Regions from separate parts of the Streptomyces sp. NPDC052042 genome, predicted to be linked through region 1. Evidence: riboswitches for the same ligand, from Rfam matches in the RefSeq annotation. Region 1 holds a riboswitch; each other region holds the start of a gene.
What was found. Region 1 has a riboswitch for cobalamin ahead of ACIHCL_RS28940 (ABC transporter substrate-binding protein). Riboswitches for the same ligand answer to the same signal wherever they lie in the genome.
Positions count from the first base shown of each region.

Region 1 (4,188 bases):
CCGAACTCACGCCCAGGGAGAACGGGTCGGCCAGCGCGTTGCGGAACAGCGTCTGCATCTGCACGCCCGCCACGGCCAGGGCCGCCCCCACGGCGGCGGCGGTGAGCGCGCGCGGCAGGCGCACCTCCTGGACGATCACGACCCAACGCGGGTCGGTATCGCTGCCGCCGAACAGGATCCGTACGACCTCCGCGACCGGCACCCGGTGGGAGCCGGTCGCGAGGGTGAGGACGAACAGCGCGGCGGTCCCGGCCGCGAGGGCGACGACGACGGCCGTGCGCCGCCGCCGTATCGGTCGTACCGGGCGGGCCGCCACGGACGCCTCGTCCCGGACCGGCGCGGTGCTCTGCCCGGTCGTCACGCCTTGGGGACCTTCGTGTAGAAGGTGAAGGCGTGGTCCCCGGCCTGCCCGGGATGGAGCAACGCGAAGAGGTCGCCGAGCACCAGGTCCGGGCGTAGGACGCCGCGCTCGAAGTAGTCGTTCCCGCCGCCGGCGCCGAGGGCCTTGGTGTTCGTCCACACCCCGTCGGAGTCCATGGCCTTCAGCCGGCCGTACCTGCTGTCGGCCTTCACCGCGTCGGCGGTCGACTTCCACCGCGCGTCGACCAGCCATACGGGCGCGTCGCCGCCCTTGGCGTACACGGCCTCGAAGTTCAGTTGGAGATTGCCGGTGCCGGGCTTGTCCGCCCACGGGTAGGTGCCGCCGGCGTCCTTGATGAGCCGGGCCGCGTAACTGCCCCCGGCGGGCATGTACCAGGTGCCCTGGTACATGGTTCCTGGCAGTGCTTGGACGGGTTCACCGGACCCGACCGCTGCGGCGGCCTTGTCGGCGACCTTCCGGTAGTCGCCCTCGATCGTGTCGAACAGCTTGCCTGCCCGCTGCTCCGCACCGGTGAGCGCGGCCATCGCCTTGACCCATTCCGCGCGCCCGAGCGGACTCGACTCCAGCCACTCGGCGTTGGCGACGACGGCGATCCCGGCCTGACGCAGCTTCGGGTACTGCGGGTCGTCCATGCCCTGGGTCATCAGGACGTCCGGATCGGCCGCGATGACCGACTCGGCGTTGAGTACCTGGTCCTTGGCGTACTCGGTGACCTTCCCGGCCTTCACCCGCTTCAGCACCTCGGCCGAGGTGATGTTCGCGGTGCTGGCCACACCCGTGAGCACGTCCAGGGTGCCGGTCTCGGTCAGCAGCGGCAGGTGGGTGGTCGAGGCGGAGTACAGACTCTTGATCGGGGTGGTGATTTGGGGCGCCTTGGCCAGCCCGCCCGACAGCTTGGGCTTGGGCGCACCGCACTTGACCAGGACGTACGACTCGGGCTTGCCCTCGGGGTAGGGCTGCTTGACGGTGAGGACCTGGTAGCTCTTCTCGTAGCGGAGCGTGAAGTTCTCGGCGTGCTTCAGCGTCGACTTGACCGGGAAGTAGTCTTTGCCCGCGTCGAAGTCGGTGATGCAGCCGTCACCATCGGACGCGGCCTTGGCATCGGCGGTCGGGTCGGTGCCGCCGCCACCGCACGCGGTGAGCGCGAGGGCAAGGGTGAAAAACAGCGTGGCGGCCCTCGCGGGGCGGCATCCGGGCATGACTGAGCGTACGGTCAAGGCGACTCCTGGTAGCAGGCGTAGGGTGTGCGCCCTGCACTGCAGGACGCACGCCATACGGAGGTATGGGAAGGGGCTCCGCTATGGGAGAAGGTCTGCTGTCCGGAGGACCGTCCGGTGTCCGGGGCCGTCTGGTGCCCGGGGAACCGTTCGATGTCCGGGAAGACTCAGAACCTCGGAGAGCGGGCCCGTCGGCCGGGACCGGTCGGCCGGGCCCGATGGGCCGCCGACAGCGTGAACACGCCGATACGCATACTCAGGCACACAGGTGCCACCGCCTCTCCTGGGGAAATCCGCCCCGTCCATCGAGGTGCGACGGCGTGAGTCTCCTGACTCGGGATCAACGCTTCTCCGGCCTTCCCACCCTCTGACAGGGCGGTGGCCGCGGCGGAGTCGCTCCCCCTACACAGTGGCGGTACCGTGCCGGAATCCCACCGGCTTCCTCGTTCCGCCGTCGCTTGTCGGATGAGAGCATCGCAGAACCTGACGCGTCTGCGCCAGATCGACACCTGTGTGACCAGCCACACCGGCGGCTGCCCCAGGGGAGCTGCCGAGGAGACCCTGCCCCGCCTCGCGGCCCTGGCGAGCACCGATGCGGCTTGCGATCGCCGCCGGACCGGGGCCGAGGGCCGCAGTACGGGGCCGGGACCGGGGCGTGAGGCTCGGTCAGGGGCTGGGGATCTCCTCGATCCGTTCGGGCTTCAGCAGGAACAGCGCCTGGCTGGCGACGAAGTGCGAGTCGCCGTAGAAGGAGTGCAGGATCGTCCCCTCGAAGGGGATCTCCTCGTGTGTGACGGGTACGCGCATCAGGTTCCCGTACGCCGCCTGCCCCAGCTCCTCCGGGCCGACGCGCTCCACGTCCGGGTCGGTGAGGATCCGCACGTCGGCGGGCCGGTCGAGGGCGCAGGTGAAGACGAGGCCGTCGGCCACGAGGCGCCATGGCGCAGGGAGCCGGCGATCTCAGGGGTGATCGAGTCGGCGGGCAGCAGCCGGGCGTGCGCACCGCGCAGCAGTTCGTCGGTGTCGGGAGTGTGGTCCGGGTTCATTTCCCTGACTCTGCGAAGGTGGTGCGCGGGCGGGTGCTGCGACCCGGCCACGGCGGTCCCGGCCACGGCAGTCCCGTCACGAGCCCAAGTAGGCGCGTCGTGCGGGTGCTTGGCGTAGACGGCCACCCGGCGCCAGGGCCGACGTAGATGTCGTTTGGCGTCGATTGGTGTCGGTCATGGGCCTCAGGAGGGGCGGCACTTGCGTCTTTGGCGTTGCCTGACCACATGGCGCAGCAGGATGACGACCCAGGCGACGAAGAACACCAGCCAACCGAGGCGAACCCAGGGTGCACTGGCGGTACTGGCGGCCGACCACCCGGACCAGACCAGGCACAGCACCATCCAACCGGGGCTTTCAACGAGGGGTCGCTTCCGGTCCTGAGGCATGTACCGCTCCCTTCCCGTGCGGCGTGATCATCCCACAGAAGGAGGCACGTGGAGCGGCCATGCGCGGGCTCAGGCTCGGCGCGACGCCTCGGCCTGGGAGGCCGCGTCACTGTGGGGGCTGGTGGGAGCGCTGCTGGGCGAGCGTCCGGTCCGCAGCCCCGATGGGCTGGGCCGCTTGCGCCCACAGCCCGATGGATGTCTCGCTGGGCCGAGGACAGGTCCGTTCCCCCGGGTCCACGCGGCTGGTGCGAGGTGGCACAGCCCACTCGACTCTTGTCTGGCAAGTACTCTGTGATGCAAAGTTAATGACGGGAGGCCGGCCGACGGACCGCCTCCCAGCTCTGCCGGAGTGCGACCACGAGGGGGGACACAGTGGCAACACCGTCACTGAGCAGCGCGGAATTCGAACCGAGGACGCAGGCGGCCGGCCTGTTGGCGGCGACCGATGGCCTGCGAGCCAGAACACGCGCGCAGATGAACGGCTCGCGGGTCTTCCTCCTCGGCTTCGGTCTTCTTGCCCTGGCAGCCGCTCCGATTGCCCGGTACGCCTTCAATTTCGGAGCCCACGGACGCAGCGTTGCGTCCTATCCGGCCTTCGCCTACGCCGAGTTGACCGGCCTGTGCGTCGTCCATGAACCGGGGACCCCCTGTTTGAAGGGTGAGTTCGACGGTGCCGTCCTGCGCTTCGCGGCCTGGGGCGTGTGGTTCGCGCTCCTCCCCCTGGCATGGCTCGTCCTCGCCCGCTGGTACCGCCTGCGTGGTGAGGCCCGGGGGGTCGTCCCTCGCCGCGGAGTGTGGGTTCGCACGACCGCCGTTGCCGCCGTGGCGATCACGGCAGCCCTGATGGCCCTGCTGTTCGGCAAGGACCAGCCGTGGGAGGTCGTACTGCTGGAGAACAGCTACGCCTCCCCGTGGTACCTGGTCGGCATCGGGCTGTTCGCCCTCGGGGTGGTCGAACGCAGTTGGATCGCCGCAGCCGCCGGCGCCGCTCATGCCCTGCTGCTCACCGGCTACCTCGGTGCCTCCTGGGGCAGCGGATGGCTCCCCTGGCAACACTCCGCCCACCCCGGCTGGACCGACGGACCGCAGGTGAAGGCGCTCCTGCTCGCCGCCATCCTGCTCCTCGCCGGCCTGGCCGAGTGGGCCGTGGCCCGTC
Region 1 is NZ_JBIUBU010000022.1:113,043-117,230, forward strand. Features, by position in the region: gene ACIHCL_RS28935 (FecCD family ABC transporter permease) at 1-361, opposite strand, end outside; gene ACIHCL_RS28940 (ABC transporter substrate-binding protein) at 358-1,599, opposite strand; cobalamin riboswitch at 1,901-2,094, opposite strand; gene ACIHCL_RS28945 (hypothetical protein) at 2,266-2,529, opposite strand; gene ACIHCL_RS28950 (hypothetical protein) at 3,507-4,188, shown strand, end outside.

Region 2 (4,188 bases), on a different contig from region 1:
GCCGTCCTTGCCGCCCTTGTCGAGGAAGTCCACGAGGGCGCGCAGGGCGTTGTCGTCGGTGCCGGTGGCGACCAGCGCGTAGGCGCCGTCGATGGTGAGGCCGAAGTCGGCGAAGCCGCTGCCGGGCCCGCTCTCGTAGTAGTGGCCCTGGATCAGACGGGTGCGGTCGGTCAGGTAGGCCGTGCCCTTCCGCAGGTCCGGGGAGGGACCGGGGGGTGCGGTCGGGCCGGTCGTCGGCTTCGTGGGCGTCGGGGTCGGTGCGGGCTTCGGACCGGTCAGTGTCACCAGGTCGCTCTTCGCGCCCGCGAGGACGGCCGGACCGGTGGCGGAGATCAGCGCGGGGTCGGTCGTACCCTCCTCGAACGCGAAGCCTCCGTCGGGCATCTGCTCCCTGGACAGCCAGGACACCGCGGCGTCGGCCCGGGCCGTGTCGCCGAGGGCACGCATGGCCTGGGCGGCCAGACCGGTGGCGTACGCGCTGCCCGTGGTGTTGTACGAGACGGACGGCCAGGCCCCTGTCGACTGCTGGGTCTTGCGCAGATAGGCGCGCGCCTCGGCGACCTCGGCCGCATGACCGCCGGCCGCCTGGAGCGTCAGGGTGGCCAGGCCGGTGGCACCGGCCTCGCTGTCGCACCAGCCTCCGGGTTCGAGCAGCATGCTGGTGAAGCCGCCGTCGTCGCACTGGAGCGCGGCGAGCCGGGTGACCGCGTCGGCCGGGGGCCGTACCCCGCCGCTCAGTAGGGTGATCACGGCGAGCGCCTGGCCCTCGGCCTGGCCCGCCGTGCGGAAGTCGCCCTTGGTGACGCAGCCGGGCACCGGTTCTGGCGCGTCCGAACCGCTCCGGCAGACGTTCTGCACGAGGTCGTCGAGGAGGTCGTGCCCGCCGAAGGCGCGCGGGTCCCGGCCGGTGGCCTGAGCCACCAGGGCGAGCCGGGCGGCCGCCGTCGCGTCGGGAGCCTTCTCCTCGCCCTCCGGGTAGAGGTACGCGTCGGTGTTCTCGGGGCGGTCGAGGAAGGCGGCGGCCGTGCGGGCCGCCGGGTTCTTGGCGTCGATCGCGGCCAGGGCCAGGACGACCTCCGTGGTCGCCTGGTGGTTGCGGTACACGCTGGGCTGATCGACGACCTGTTCGCCGTCCTTGAGTCTGTCGGTCAGCCAGCGGGTGGCGGCGTCCAACTCGACCTTCCCCGGCGGGACCTGCGGCGCGGACGGGTCCGGTTCGGGCGTCGTGGCGCCCGCGCGGACCTCGTCCGGGGTGAACCCGGGCCGGCCCCGGGTGCCGCCGATGTCGGTGGCGCCGAACACCCAGGCGTCCACATCACCCGGCTTCGGGGTCCGCGCCATCGCGCCGAGCGGGCTGTAGGTCCAGTTCTTCTGGCCGGGAGAGGCGATCCAGTACGACCAGTACGCGGTGGCCGGCGGGGTGATGCGGCACTCCTCCGCCGCCGAAGTGGGATATTGCGCACCGGAGTTGAAAGATCCGTGCCCGATCCGGCAGATGAACGCCGGGCCGTCCTTGACCGTTCCCTCGGTGGTGAAACCGGCCTCGTGGAGAAGCTCGTAGCCGGTGGTGGGGGTGGCGTCGCAGCCACGTACCACACCGCCGCCGAAGGGGCCGAAATCGACTGCCACGATCGCGCCGGCCGTGGCCGTGCACTTCTCGATGGGGTCGGCGCTCGCGGGCGGGGCCGGTGTGACGAAGGCCGCCGCGGCACCGGAGAGGAGCAGGCCCGCGGTCAGCAGGGACAGCAGCCGTCGCCTGGTGTTCGTACGCCGCCTCGCCAACTGCTCGGTTGCCACGGCCCCCTCGTCTCTGCCGGGCGGCCGGGTGCGTGGCGATGCGCCCCCGCACGGAGACGCCGTGGGGAGGCGGTGACGACCACGCCGCAATCCGCGACGGCGTTCTGTGCTCGTTCACCCGGCACCAGGCAATCCGGCTCGCCCGGGACGGTACCGGGCCTACGGCTGCGGGTCAGCGCCGGAATTGGACCGGCTTCCCCTGGAGCTGAGTGCTTTTCAGCGCGAATGGAACACCGATCCGGACGGGGCGTCAAGACCGCCCGCGGCTCACCGGCCGTGCTTCCGGCACTACCGCTGGCGGTGCGCGGGGCGCTCGGGTAGCGTCCCAACTCGCCTGATGGGGGAACCCGGTGGGAATCCGGGACTGACGCGCAGCGGTGTGGAACGGCGCAAGCCGTCCCGAGTCCGAATGCCCGGACGGCGACACGACAGGAAGCCGTACCACGCGACTTCGGACGGCGGCCCCCCGGCTTCTCCCCGTGCCGCCCCGGCACGGCGGCCCGCGCCGGGAGCGGTCGGCGTCCGCCGACCTCAGGAGCAGGCCATGCCCCGTACTCGAACCACCCGGCGTCTCGCGCTCACGATGCCGGTGACCCTCGGCGCGTTCGCCCTCACCGTCCTGCCCGCATCGGCGACCTCCACCCCGGCACAGCTCGCCGCGGCGAAGACGAACGGCGTCGCCTATCTGAAAACCCTTCAGGCGGCGGACGGTTCGTACGCCGGATCCGGTCTCTCCAACGAGTGGGCGTTCAGCGCCTTCGCTGCCGCCGGTACGGCCGTCGTCGACGTGGCCCCAGGTGGTGACACCACGAAGAACGCACGCACCGTCTACCGCAACCTGCTCGCCACGTCCGGCTGGCCGTCGGCCGCTCCGGTCGTCACCGACTACGAGCGCGGCACCCTCAACGCGTACGCCGCGGGCGTCGACCCGGCCAGAGTCTCCGCCTCCCGCAATCTCATAGCCGACATCTACGGCTACTGGCAGACCGCGGAACCCGGCTACTTCGGCCCGCCCTCGAACTTCAACGGCACCGTCTTCGCCGCTCTGGCCCTCGGCGGCGCGCGGACCCAGGCCGGCGGAGCCCGCGTCCCCCAGACTCTGACCGACGCGCTCGTCGTCAAGCTCCGCGCCAACCAGCACAACGACGGCGGCTGGACCTACCAGAAGGTCGAGGGCGACCCCGCCGCCCTCAACACGGCCAGTGACATCGACATGACGGGCGCCGCCCTCGCCGCACTGTGCACCTCGGGCGTGCCGAACACCGACACCGGCGTCGTCAAGGCGAAGAACTTCCTCAAGGGCAAGCTGATCGCCACCACCGGTGCCTTCAACTCCCTCTACGGCGTGAACACCAGCTCCAACGGCTGGGCGGTCGCCGGCCTCAACGCCTGCGGCATCGACCCGCAGTCCGCCGACTTCACCACGGTCAATGACAAGACTCCGATCGACTTCCTCATTGCCAACCAGTACAACCCGGGCGGCGGGTTCAAGTACAAGCCCAGCGACAGCGCCCCCTCCGCCTACGCCTCCATCGATGCTCTCCGGGCCGTCGTCGGCGGCGGCTTCACGAGCGCACCGGCCGTCCCGGTCACCCCTGGCGCCCCCCAGTGGGTCGCGCAGAGCGCCTTCACCGTCGGCACGGCCACCAAGTTGGCCCTTACCGTCGATGACGGAACGGGCAACCTCAAGGTCTGCTCGGTCTCCTTCACGCCCACCGGGACCACGACCACCCTCGGGGCCGTCCTCGACGCGGCGACCAACGCGGCCACGCCGTCCGGCTGCGTCACGGGCGTCAGCCCTTCGTCCGGCAGCGGCACCGTGACCGCCGTCAACGGCAAGGCCAACAGCGGGTCCCAGACCTGGAAGGTGAGCGTCGACGGATCGGCGTTCGCGGGAGCGACCCGAGAGAAGCCGATCAACGTCGGCGACACCATCGCGCTGCGCTGGGGCGCGTGACCTGCGGCGGGCCGACCGCCTCCTGCCGCCGCGTCGCTCCGGTCCGCCGACGGACCGGAGCGACGCGGCGCCTCAAGACGACCCAGGAGCCCGGAGGCCACGTCTTCGCGGTGTTTCGGGACACGGTCCGGCCGTCGCGGACCACCCGGGGCACGCAACGGGCCTTTCCGGGGAGACGCCGATTCGACGCGGTCAGGGAGCCTGGTGGACTTACTAGGACGTCCAACTATATGGTCCCGGTACAAGGCCCGCGGTGCAGGGAAGCCGGTGTGAATCCGGCACGGTCCCGCCACTGTGACCGGGGAGCGTGCGTTCCAGCAGCAGGAGCCACTGGCGGAGGGATCCGCCGGGAAGGCCGGGACGCGGGCAGTGATCCGGGAGTCAGGATACCGGCCGCGGGTTGTTCCGTGTTTTCCACGAGGATGGAGCAGACA
Region 2 is NZ_JBIUBU010000006.1:276,914-281,101, reverse strand. Features, by position in the region: gene ACIHCL_RS13990 (prenyltransferase/squalene oxidase repeat-containing protein) at 1-1,797, opposite strand, end outside; cobalamin riboswitch at 1,903-2,036, opposite strand; cobalamin riboswitch at 2,133-2,212, shown strand; gene ACIHCL_RS13985 (hypothetical protein) at 2,342-3,754, shown strand; cobalamin riboswitch at 3,969-4,167, shown strand.
Region 2: it holds a riboswitch for cobalamin, as region 1 does, so the genes downstream of both, ACIHCL_RS13990 (prenyltransferase/squalene oxidase repeat-containing protein) here and ACIHCL_RS28940 (ABC transporter substrate-binding protein) in region 1, are expected to answer to the same signal.

Region 3 (4,188 bases), on a different contig from region 1:
GTCACCTGGTTCCTGCTCGGCGGAGACCTGTACACCGCGTACACCTTCGTCGCCGTTCCCGCGGCGATCTACGCGGCGGGTGCGGCGGGCTTCTTCGCCGTGCCGTACACGATCCTGGTGTACCCGCTGATCTTCACCTTCCTGCCTCGGCTGTGGTCGGTCTCGCACCGGCACGGGTACGTGACCACGTCCGACTTCGTCCGGGGTCGCTTCGGCTCGAAGGGGCTCTCGCTGGCGGTGGCCGTCACCGGCCTGCTCGCCACGATGCCGTACATCGCGCTGCAACTCGTCGGCATCCAGGCGGTCCTGGACGTGATGGGCGTCGGCGGCGGCGAGAACACGCACTGGTTCGTCAGGGATCTGCCGCTGCTGCTCGCGTTCGCGGTGCTCGCCGCGTACACCTACTCGTCCGGTCTGCGGGCCCCCGCGCTGATCGCGTTCGTCAAGGACGGCCTGATCTACCTGGTCATCGTGGTGGCGATCGTCTACATCCCGATCAAGCTGGGCGGGTTCCACGACATCTTCGCCGCCGCACAGGAGAAGTTCGCGGGTCCGCCCGGCGGGAAGCCGACCGGTTCCCTGGTACCCGCCGAGGCGGGCCAATGGGGTTACGCCACCCTGGCATTGGGCTCGGCACTGGCCCTCTTCATGTATCCGCACTCGATCACGGCGACCCTCTCCAGCGGCAGTCGCGAGGTGATCCGGCGCAACACCACGATCCTGCCGCTGTATTCGCTGATGCTGGGCATGCTGGCGCTCCTCGGCTTCATGGCGATCGCCGCCGGGATCGTGGTGGAGAACGGACAACTGGCGATCCCTCAGTTGTTCGAAAACATGTTTCCCGACTGGTTCGCGGGGGTGGCCTTCGCCGCCATCGGCATCGGCGCGCTGGTGCCCGCCGCGATCATGTCCATCGCGGCGGCCAACCTCTTCACCCGCAACATCTACAAGGACTTCCTCAGACCGGACGCGACGGCCGAGCAGGAGACCAAGGTCTCCAAGCTGGTGTCGCTGCTGGTGAAGGTCGGAGCCCTGGTCTTCGTCCTCGCCATGGACAAGACGGTCGCGATCAACTTCCAGCTGCTGGGCGGGATCTGGATCCTCCAGACGATGCCGGCCCTGGTCGGCGGCCTGTTCACCCGCTGGTTCCACCGCTGGGCGCTGATCGCGGGCTGGGCGGTCGGCATGGTGTACGGGACCGTCGCCGCGTACGGGGTCTCCAGCCCGACCCAGGCGCACTTCGGCGGATCGTCCGCCAAGATCCCCGGCATCGGTGAGATCGGCTACATCGGTCTGACGGCGTTCGTGCTGAACGTGGTGGTGACGGTGGTGCTGACCTTCGTCCTGAACGCCGTGAAGGCACCCGCCGGCATCGACGAGACCTCGCCCGCCGACTACACGACGGACGCGGGCGACCCGGGCGTCCGGGCGGTGCCGCCGCCGGCCGTGCCGGAGCCGCCGAGCGCGGCGGCGGCACCGGGCGGAGGCCGCTGAGGACGGCCGCCCCGACGGCCCGCAAACGGCCCGCCGAGCCCCTTTCCCGAGGGGCGCGGCGGGCCGTCCGTCTTCTTCCCGCGAGGGCCGCAGCGCGCGTCCTACGGCCTTGACTGGAGTCGGCCGACACAACATCTGGGGGCGGCGGCATCGAGCGGCCCCCACATGTATGCTCATGCTCGCTGTCGTCGCAGGGGAATCCGGTGCGAATCCGGAACTGTCCCGCAACGGTGTATTCGGTGTGCTTTTGCACACTCGAACGAGTCCGACGACCTGCCGACAGCGCATCCGGCTCGACCGAACCGGATGCCAGACGTCCGGGCCTCGCGGATGGGCCGGCGGACGCCGTACGCAGTGCCGCCCCGTCATGGGTTCCACGCTGCCCGGCCGCCCGTCTCCCCGCAGGCCCCGAGCCGAGCGAGGGAGAGCACCGCGTGACCATCGCGCCAGCCGATCCGGCCTCAGTCGCCGTGTCCGAAGCGGACAAGTCCGGGGGTACCGCACACGACGAGCCGGGAACCGCGCTGCTGCGGACCCTGACCGCCCTCACCGCCGACCTGCCCGACACCGACCCCGGCCGGGTGGCCGCCGCCGCGCTGCGCGGGCGCTCCGCCCGGGCGGACGAGGCAGAGCTGCGCTCGCTGGCCACCGAGGCCGCCGCGGGGCTGATCTCCGAGGACCCCGCCTACTCCCGGCTCGCCGCCCGGCTGCTGACCCGTACCATCGCGGACGAGGCGGCGGGGCAGGGCGCGGTCTCCTTCTCCGCGTCCGTCGCGGTCGGCCACCGCGAGGGACTGATCGCGGACCGCACCGCCGCGTTCGTCGCGGCGCACGCGACCGCCCTGGACGCCCTGGTCGAACGCTCCCTCGCCGATGGCGCCGACGACCGGTTCGGCTACTTCGGGCTGCGCACCCTCCACAGCCGCTATCTGCTGCGCCACCCGCACACCCGCCAGGTCATCGAGACACCGCAGCACTTCATGCTGCGGGTCGCGTCCGGTCTCGCCGAGGACGACTCCCCGCGTGCGCTGGACGAGGTCGCGGCGCTGTACGGGCTGATGAGCCGGCTCGACTACCTCCCCTCCTCCCCCACCCTGTTCAACTCCGGCACCCGGCATCCGCAGATGTCGTCCTGCTACCTGCTGGACTCCCCGCTCGACGAGCTCGATTCGATCTACGACCGCTACCACCAGGTGGCGCGGCTCTCGAAGCACGCGGGCGGCATCGGTCTGCCGTACTCCCGCATCCGGGCCCGCGGTTCGCTGATCCGGGGCACCAACGGGCACTCCAACGGGATCGTGCCGTTCCTGAAGACGCTCGACGCCTCCGTGGCCGCGGTCAACCAGGGCGGGCGCCGCAAGGGGGCCGCCGCCGTCTACCTGGAGACCTGGCACGCGGACATCGAGGAGTTCCTGGAGCTGCGCGACAACACCGGTGAAGACGCCCGCCGTACGCACAACCTGAACCTGGCGCACTGGGTCCCGGACGAGTTCATGCGCCGGGTCGACACGGACGGCGACTGGTCGCTGTTCTCTCCCTCCGACGTGCCCGGTCTGGTGGACCTGTGGGGCGAGGAGTTCGACGCCGCGTACCGGGCCGCCGAGGCCAAGGGGCTGGCCCGCAAGACGCTTCCGGCCCGGGAGCTGTACGGCCGGATGATGCGCACCCTCGCGCAGACCGGCCAGGGCTGGATGACCTTCAAGGACGCCGCCAACCGCACCGCGAACCAGACCGCCGAACCGGGCCGCGTCGTCCACTCGTCGAACCTGTGCACCGAGATCCTGGAGGTCACCGACGACGGCGAGACGGCCGTCTGCAACCTGGGCTCGGTCAACCTCGGCGCGTTCGTCGACGGCGGGGACATCGACTGGGAGCGGCTGGACGCCACCGTCCGCACCGCCGTGACCTTCCTGGACCGGGTCGTCGACATCAACTTCTACCCGACGGAGCAGGCCGCCCGCTCCAACGCCAAGTGGCGTCCGGTGGGTCTGGGCGCCATGGGCCTCCAGGACGTCTTCTTCCAGCTGCGGCTGCCGTTCGACTCCCCCGAGGCCCGCGCGCTCTCCACGCGGATCTCCGAGCGGATCATGCTGGCCGCATACGAGGCGTCCTGCGATCTCGCGGAGCGTTCGGGTCCGCTGCCGGCCTGGAAGGAGACGCGGGCCGCGCGCGGAGTGCTGCACCCCGACCACTACGCCACCGAGCCGTACTGGCCGGAGCGCTGGGAGGCGCTGCGCGCCCGGATCGAGCGGAGCGGGATGCGCAACTCGCTGCTGCTCGCCATCGCGCCGACGGCGACGATCGCCTCGATCGCGGGCGTGTACGAGTGCATCGAGCCGCAGGTCTCCAACCTCTTCAAGCGCGAGACGCTCAGCGGGGAGTTCCTCCAGGTCAACGCGTACCTGGTGGAGGACCTGAAGCGGCTCGGCGTATGGGACGCCCGGACCCGCGAGGCGCTGCGCGAGGCGAACGGCTCCGTGCAGGGCTTCGCCTGGATCCCCGAGGACGTGCGGACCCTGTACCGCACGGCGTGGGAGATCCCGCAGCGCGGCCTGATCGACATGGCGGCGGCCCGTACGCCGTTCCTCGACCAGAGCCAGTCGTTGAACCTCTTCATGGAGACGCCCACCATCGGCAAGCTCTCCTCGATGTACGCGTACGCCTGGAAGAAGGGGCTGAAGACGACGTACTACC
Region 3 is NZ_JBIUBU010000013.1:183,642-187,829, reverse strand. Features, by position in the region: gene mctP (monocarboxylate uptake permease MctP) at 1-1,494, shown strand, start outside; cobalamin riboswitch at 1,657-1,790, shown strand; gene ACIHCL_RS22210 (ribonucleoside-diphosphate reductase subunit alpha) at 1,929-4,188, shown strand, end outside.
Region 3: it holds a riboswitch for cobalamin, as region 1 does, so the genes downstream of both, ACIHCL_RS22210 (ribonucleoside-diphosphate reductase subunit alpha) here and ACIHCL_RS28940 (ABC transporter substrate-binding protein) in region 1, are expected to answer to the same signal.

Region 4 (4,188 bases), on a different contig from region 1:
GTTCGGCGGCCAGCGCGTCCACGTCGGTGAAGTTCGACATCAGCGGAACGGCACACACCGCGACGCGCAGCACGTCCTCGCCGTGCGGCGGGGCCACGGCCGACTCGCGTACGGCGCCGCGCAGCGAGACCCGCAGCCCGTCCTCCTCGTCGATGCCGAGACCGTGCGCGAAGGGCAGCACCCCGTACGTCGGGCGGCCGGTGACCTCGCGCAGCATCTCCAGCCCCGGCTCCAGCAGCGACACATCGCCGCGGAACTTGTTCACGAGATAGCCCGCGACCAGCGACTGGTCCTCGGCGGAGAGCAGCGCCGTCGTACCGAAGAACGAGGCGAAGACGCCGCCGCGGTCGATGTCGCCGACCACCACCACCGGGAAGCGCGCCGCTCGGGCGATGCCCATGTTCACGATGTCCGTGCGCCGCAGATTGATCTCGGCCGGGCTGCCCGCCCCTTCGCAGATCACCGCGTCGTACGTGCTCCGCAGCCGGTCCAGGCAGTCCACGACCGTGCCGAACAGCGCCTCCTGCCGTCCGCCGTGGTAGCCGCGCGCGCTCATCTCGCCCACCGGCCTGCCCATCAGGACGACCTGGCTGGAGCGGTCCCCGCCGGGCTTGAGCAGCACCGGGTTCATCAGCGCCGTCGGCTCCACCCGGGCGGCCGCCGCCTGCATGGCCTGGGCGCGGCCGATCTCGGCACCCTCACGGGTGACGTAGGAGTTCAGCGACATGTTCTGCGCCTTGAAGGGCGCCACCTTCACGCCCCGGCGCGCGAGCCAGCGGCAGATGCCCGCCGTGACGACGCTCTTGCCGGCGTCCGAGGTGGTTCCGGCGACCAGGAGTCCGCCGCTCATGTCCGTCTCCGTCCTGCGATCAGGCGTCCCGTGAACGCGAGCCGCGCGGCCCGTGCGCCCGCGGCCGACGCGACGGCGCTCCCCGTGCCCGCGGCCGACGCGACGGCGCTCGACGCGCCCGCGAGCCGCTCGCCCGCGACACGGCGCACCACGAGGCCCGCGCCCAGCCGTCCGGCCACGCACACGCCGAGGGCCAGCAGACCCACCCGGCGCGACAGCCGCACCGCGCGCTCGATGTCCGCGGTCTCCACCGCCCGGCCGTCCGCCCCGTTGAGGACGGGGCGGTGCTCGACCCGGCCGCCGTACGCCAGCGTGCCGCCCAGCCGCACGCCCAACGCGCCCGCGAACGACGCCTCCACCGGGCCCGCGTTGGGGCTCGGGTGCTTCGTGGCGTCGGCCCGCCACGCCCGCACGGCGTCGCGCGGACGGCCGCCGGCGGCCACCGCGAGCAGCGCGGTGAGCCGGGCGCCCGGCCAGCCCACGAGGTCGTCGAGGCGGGCGGAGGCCCAGCCGTAGCGGCGGTGGCGGAGCGACCTGTGGCCGACCATCGCGTCCAGGGTGTTGACCGCCCGGAAGCCGACGAGCCCGGGCACACCGGCCAGCGCCCCCCACACCAGGGCGCCGACCACGGCGTCCGAGGTGTTCTCGGCCACGGACTCCACCACGGCGCGGGCGATCTGCGGCCCGTCGAGGGAGTGCGGGTCGCGCCCGCACAGATGCGGCAGCCGTTCCCGGGCGAGCGCGACGTCCCGCGCCTCCAGGGCGCCGCCGATGGCCCGCGCCTCCCGTCCCAGCGACGTGCCACCGACCACGGACCAGGTGGCGGCCACGGTCAGCGCGATGGAGGCGGCGGGGTGACGCCGTACGGCACGGGAGAGCAGCGCCGCGCCCCCCGCGGCGCCTCCGGCGCAGACGAGGGTGTGCAGCGCGCCCCACCCGCGGTGGTCGCGCCACAGACGGCGCTCGACGGCCGCTGCGGCCCGCCCGAAGGCGGCGACCGGGTGCCCCCTGCGGGGGTCACCGAGCAGCAGATCGCCGATCAGACCGGCCGTGGCGCCGTACGCGAACACGCGATCGGCACGCATGGCTCAACCGGCCGCGGTGCCTCGAAGGACCTTCGTACGGGAGGCTCTCGGTGAGAGCGTCACAGCGATCGACGCACGGCTGCCAGGCATGGCGACATGTCCTCACTCAGGGTCCGCGCCCTGGTTCGACGTGACCGGCGACGAGAGTCTCCTGGCTCCCGGATCCGCGGCTTCCCCCGGCCTTCCAGCTCGCTCGCGCGTGCCGTGACTTCCCGGTGTGGGGGACCGCTCCCCGGTGACAGTGGCGGGACCGCGCCGGATTCGCACCGGCTTCCTCTGCTGTCGCCGTAAATGGCTCCGGCAGTCCACCACGCTCCGCGAAGGCCCGTCAACTTGCCGTTGACCTGCGGCGGCGCAATGTGCTGAGGCCCACAACCGCACCGGCGCACCACGACGGGCCGGACGCACGGCATGCGTCCGGCCCGTCGGAGGAGCGCGGAAAGGGGAGGAGGCGGGGCTCAGACGACGATCAGATAGATCCCGTACGCGACCGCCGCGGCGCACAGCGCGAAGCAGGCGTATGCGCCCGCACGCGCCAGCGGCCGTGACGCGCCGGAGCCTCCCGAACCGCCCTCCGCCGCCGGCTGCTTGGCGAGCCCGATGATGCCCAGGGTGAAGAGACCCACCAGCGCGACGGTGACGACGAGGGACACACCGAAGACGGAGCCGAGGGCTGCCCAGTCGATTTTCATGCTGATTCCTTAGACGGTCTGCGGACGGTCCGCGCGATCGGCGAGGCCGGTACGAGGGAAGGCCGCTCGGGCTGTGGCCGGTGAACCCTGCCGGTCACGGCACTAGACGGTGGCGGGGCGCGCCGGGTCCTGGGCGGTGACCGCCGGGGCCGGGGGCACGGGTGCGGCCGGGATGACGGTCATGAGGTCCTGCGTCGAGGCGGTGGCCGCGAGGGTGGGCGGCGGGCTGACGGCGGCGATGGCCGTGGTGACGACGCCCGCGGGCTCGGCGGCGCTCTGCGGCGGGGCGACGTCGTCGTGGCCGACCGGCTTGCGCCGCGACACCAGCCAGATCGAGCCGGAGCCCGCGACCAGCAGCGCGGCGACGAGGACGATGCCCCAGGTGCCCTGCTTGGTCAGGAACTCGGCACCCGCGCCGACCAGGCCCGCGGCGGGCAGCGTCAGTCCCCAGGCGACGAACATCCGGGTGGCGGTGGACCAGCGGACCACGCCGCCCTGGCGGCCGAGCCCCGCGCCCATCACGGCGCCGGAGCAGGACTGGGTGGTGGAGAGGGAGAAACCGAGGTGCGAGGAGGCCAGGATGACCGTGGCCGCACTGGTCTGGGCGGCGAAACCCTGAGGCGGGCGGAGGTCGGTGAGGCCGGTGCCCATGGTGCGGATGATCCGCCAGCCGCCCAGGTAGGTGCCGAGCGCGATGGCCGCACCGGCGGACACGATGACCCAGACCGGAGGGTTGGCGCCGGGGCGCAGCACACCGCTCGTGATCAGGGCCAGGGTGATGATGCCCATGGTCTTCTGCGCGTCGTTGGTGCCGTGGGCGAGGGAGACCAGCCCGGCCGAGGCGATCTGACCGGCGCGGTAGCCCTTGGCGGCGGTCTTCTCCTGGGCCTCGTCGCGGATGTTCCTGCCGATCCGGTACGTCAGCCGGGTGGCCAGCAGCGCCGCCAGACCGGCGACGATCGGGGCGGCGATCGCGGGGATCAGCACCTTGGTGACGACCGTGCCGCCGTTGACCGACGACCAGCCGACCGACATGACCGCGGCGCCTATCAGACCGCCGAACAGGGCGTGCGAGGAACTGGACGGCAGGCCGACCAGCCACGTCAGCAGATTCCACAGGATGGCGCCGACGAGCGCCGCGAAGATGACCTCCGTCCGCAGACCGTCCTCGTTGATGATCCCGCCGGAGATCGTCTTGGCGACCTCCACGGACAGGAACGCACCGACGAGATTGAGAACGGCGGACATGGCCACCGCGGTCTTCGGTCTGAGTGCGCCGGTGGAGATGGTGGTTGCCATCGCGTTGGCGGTGTCATGGAAACCGTTCGTGAAGTCGAACACTAGAGCTGTCGCGATCACTATCGCGAGGAGCAGCGTGATGTGTTCCATTTACCCAGGCAATCGTTCGACGGCATTGGCAGGTGGACGGTAAGCAACGTTGGTGAACAGGAGATGAACTGGATGGGGCGTCACGGTGTCGCGGCAAAGCGCTCCCAAAGGCGCGTTCCGGCCGCCCCGTAGCCCCCTCGCGCCCCGACGTCACTGTCCGTGATTCCTCGGC
Region 4 is NZ_JBIUBU010000001.1:55,219-59,406, reverse strand. Features, by position in the region: gene ACIHCL_RS00285 (cobyric acid synthase) at 1-850, opposite strand, end outside; gene ACIHCL_RS00280 (cobalamin biosynthesis protein) at 847-1,935, opposite strand; cobalamin riboswitch at 2,080-2,213, opposite strand; gene ACIHCL_RS00275 (hypothetical protein) at 2,394-2,627, opposite strand; gene ACIHCL_RS00270 (anion permease) at 2,730-4,016, opposite strand.
Region 4: it holds a riboswitch for cobalamin, as region 1 does, so the genes downstream of both, ACIHCL_RS00280 (cobalamin biosynthesis protein) here and ACIHCL_RS28940 (ABC transporter substrate-binding protein) in region 1, are expected to answer to the same signal.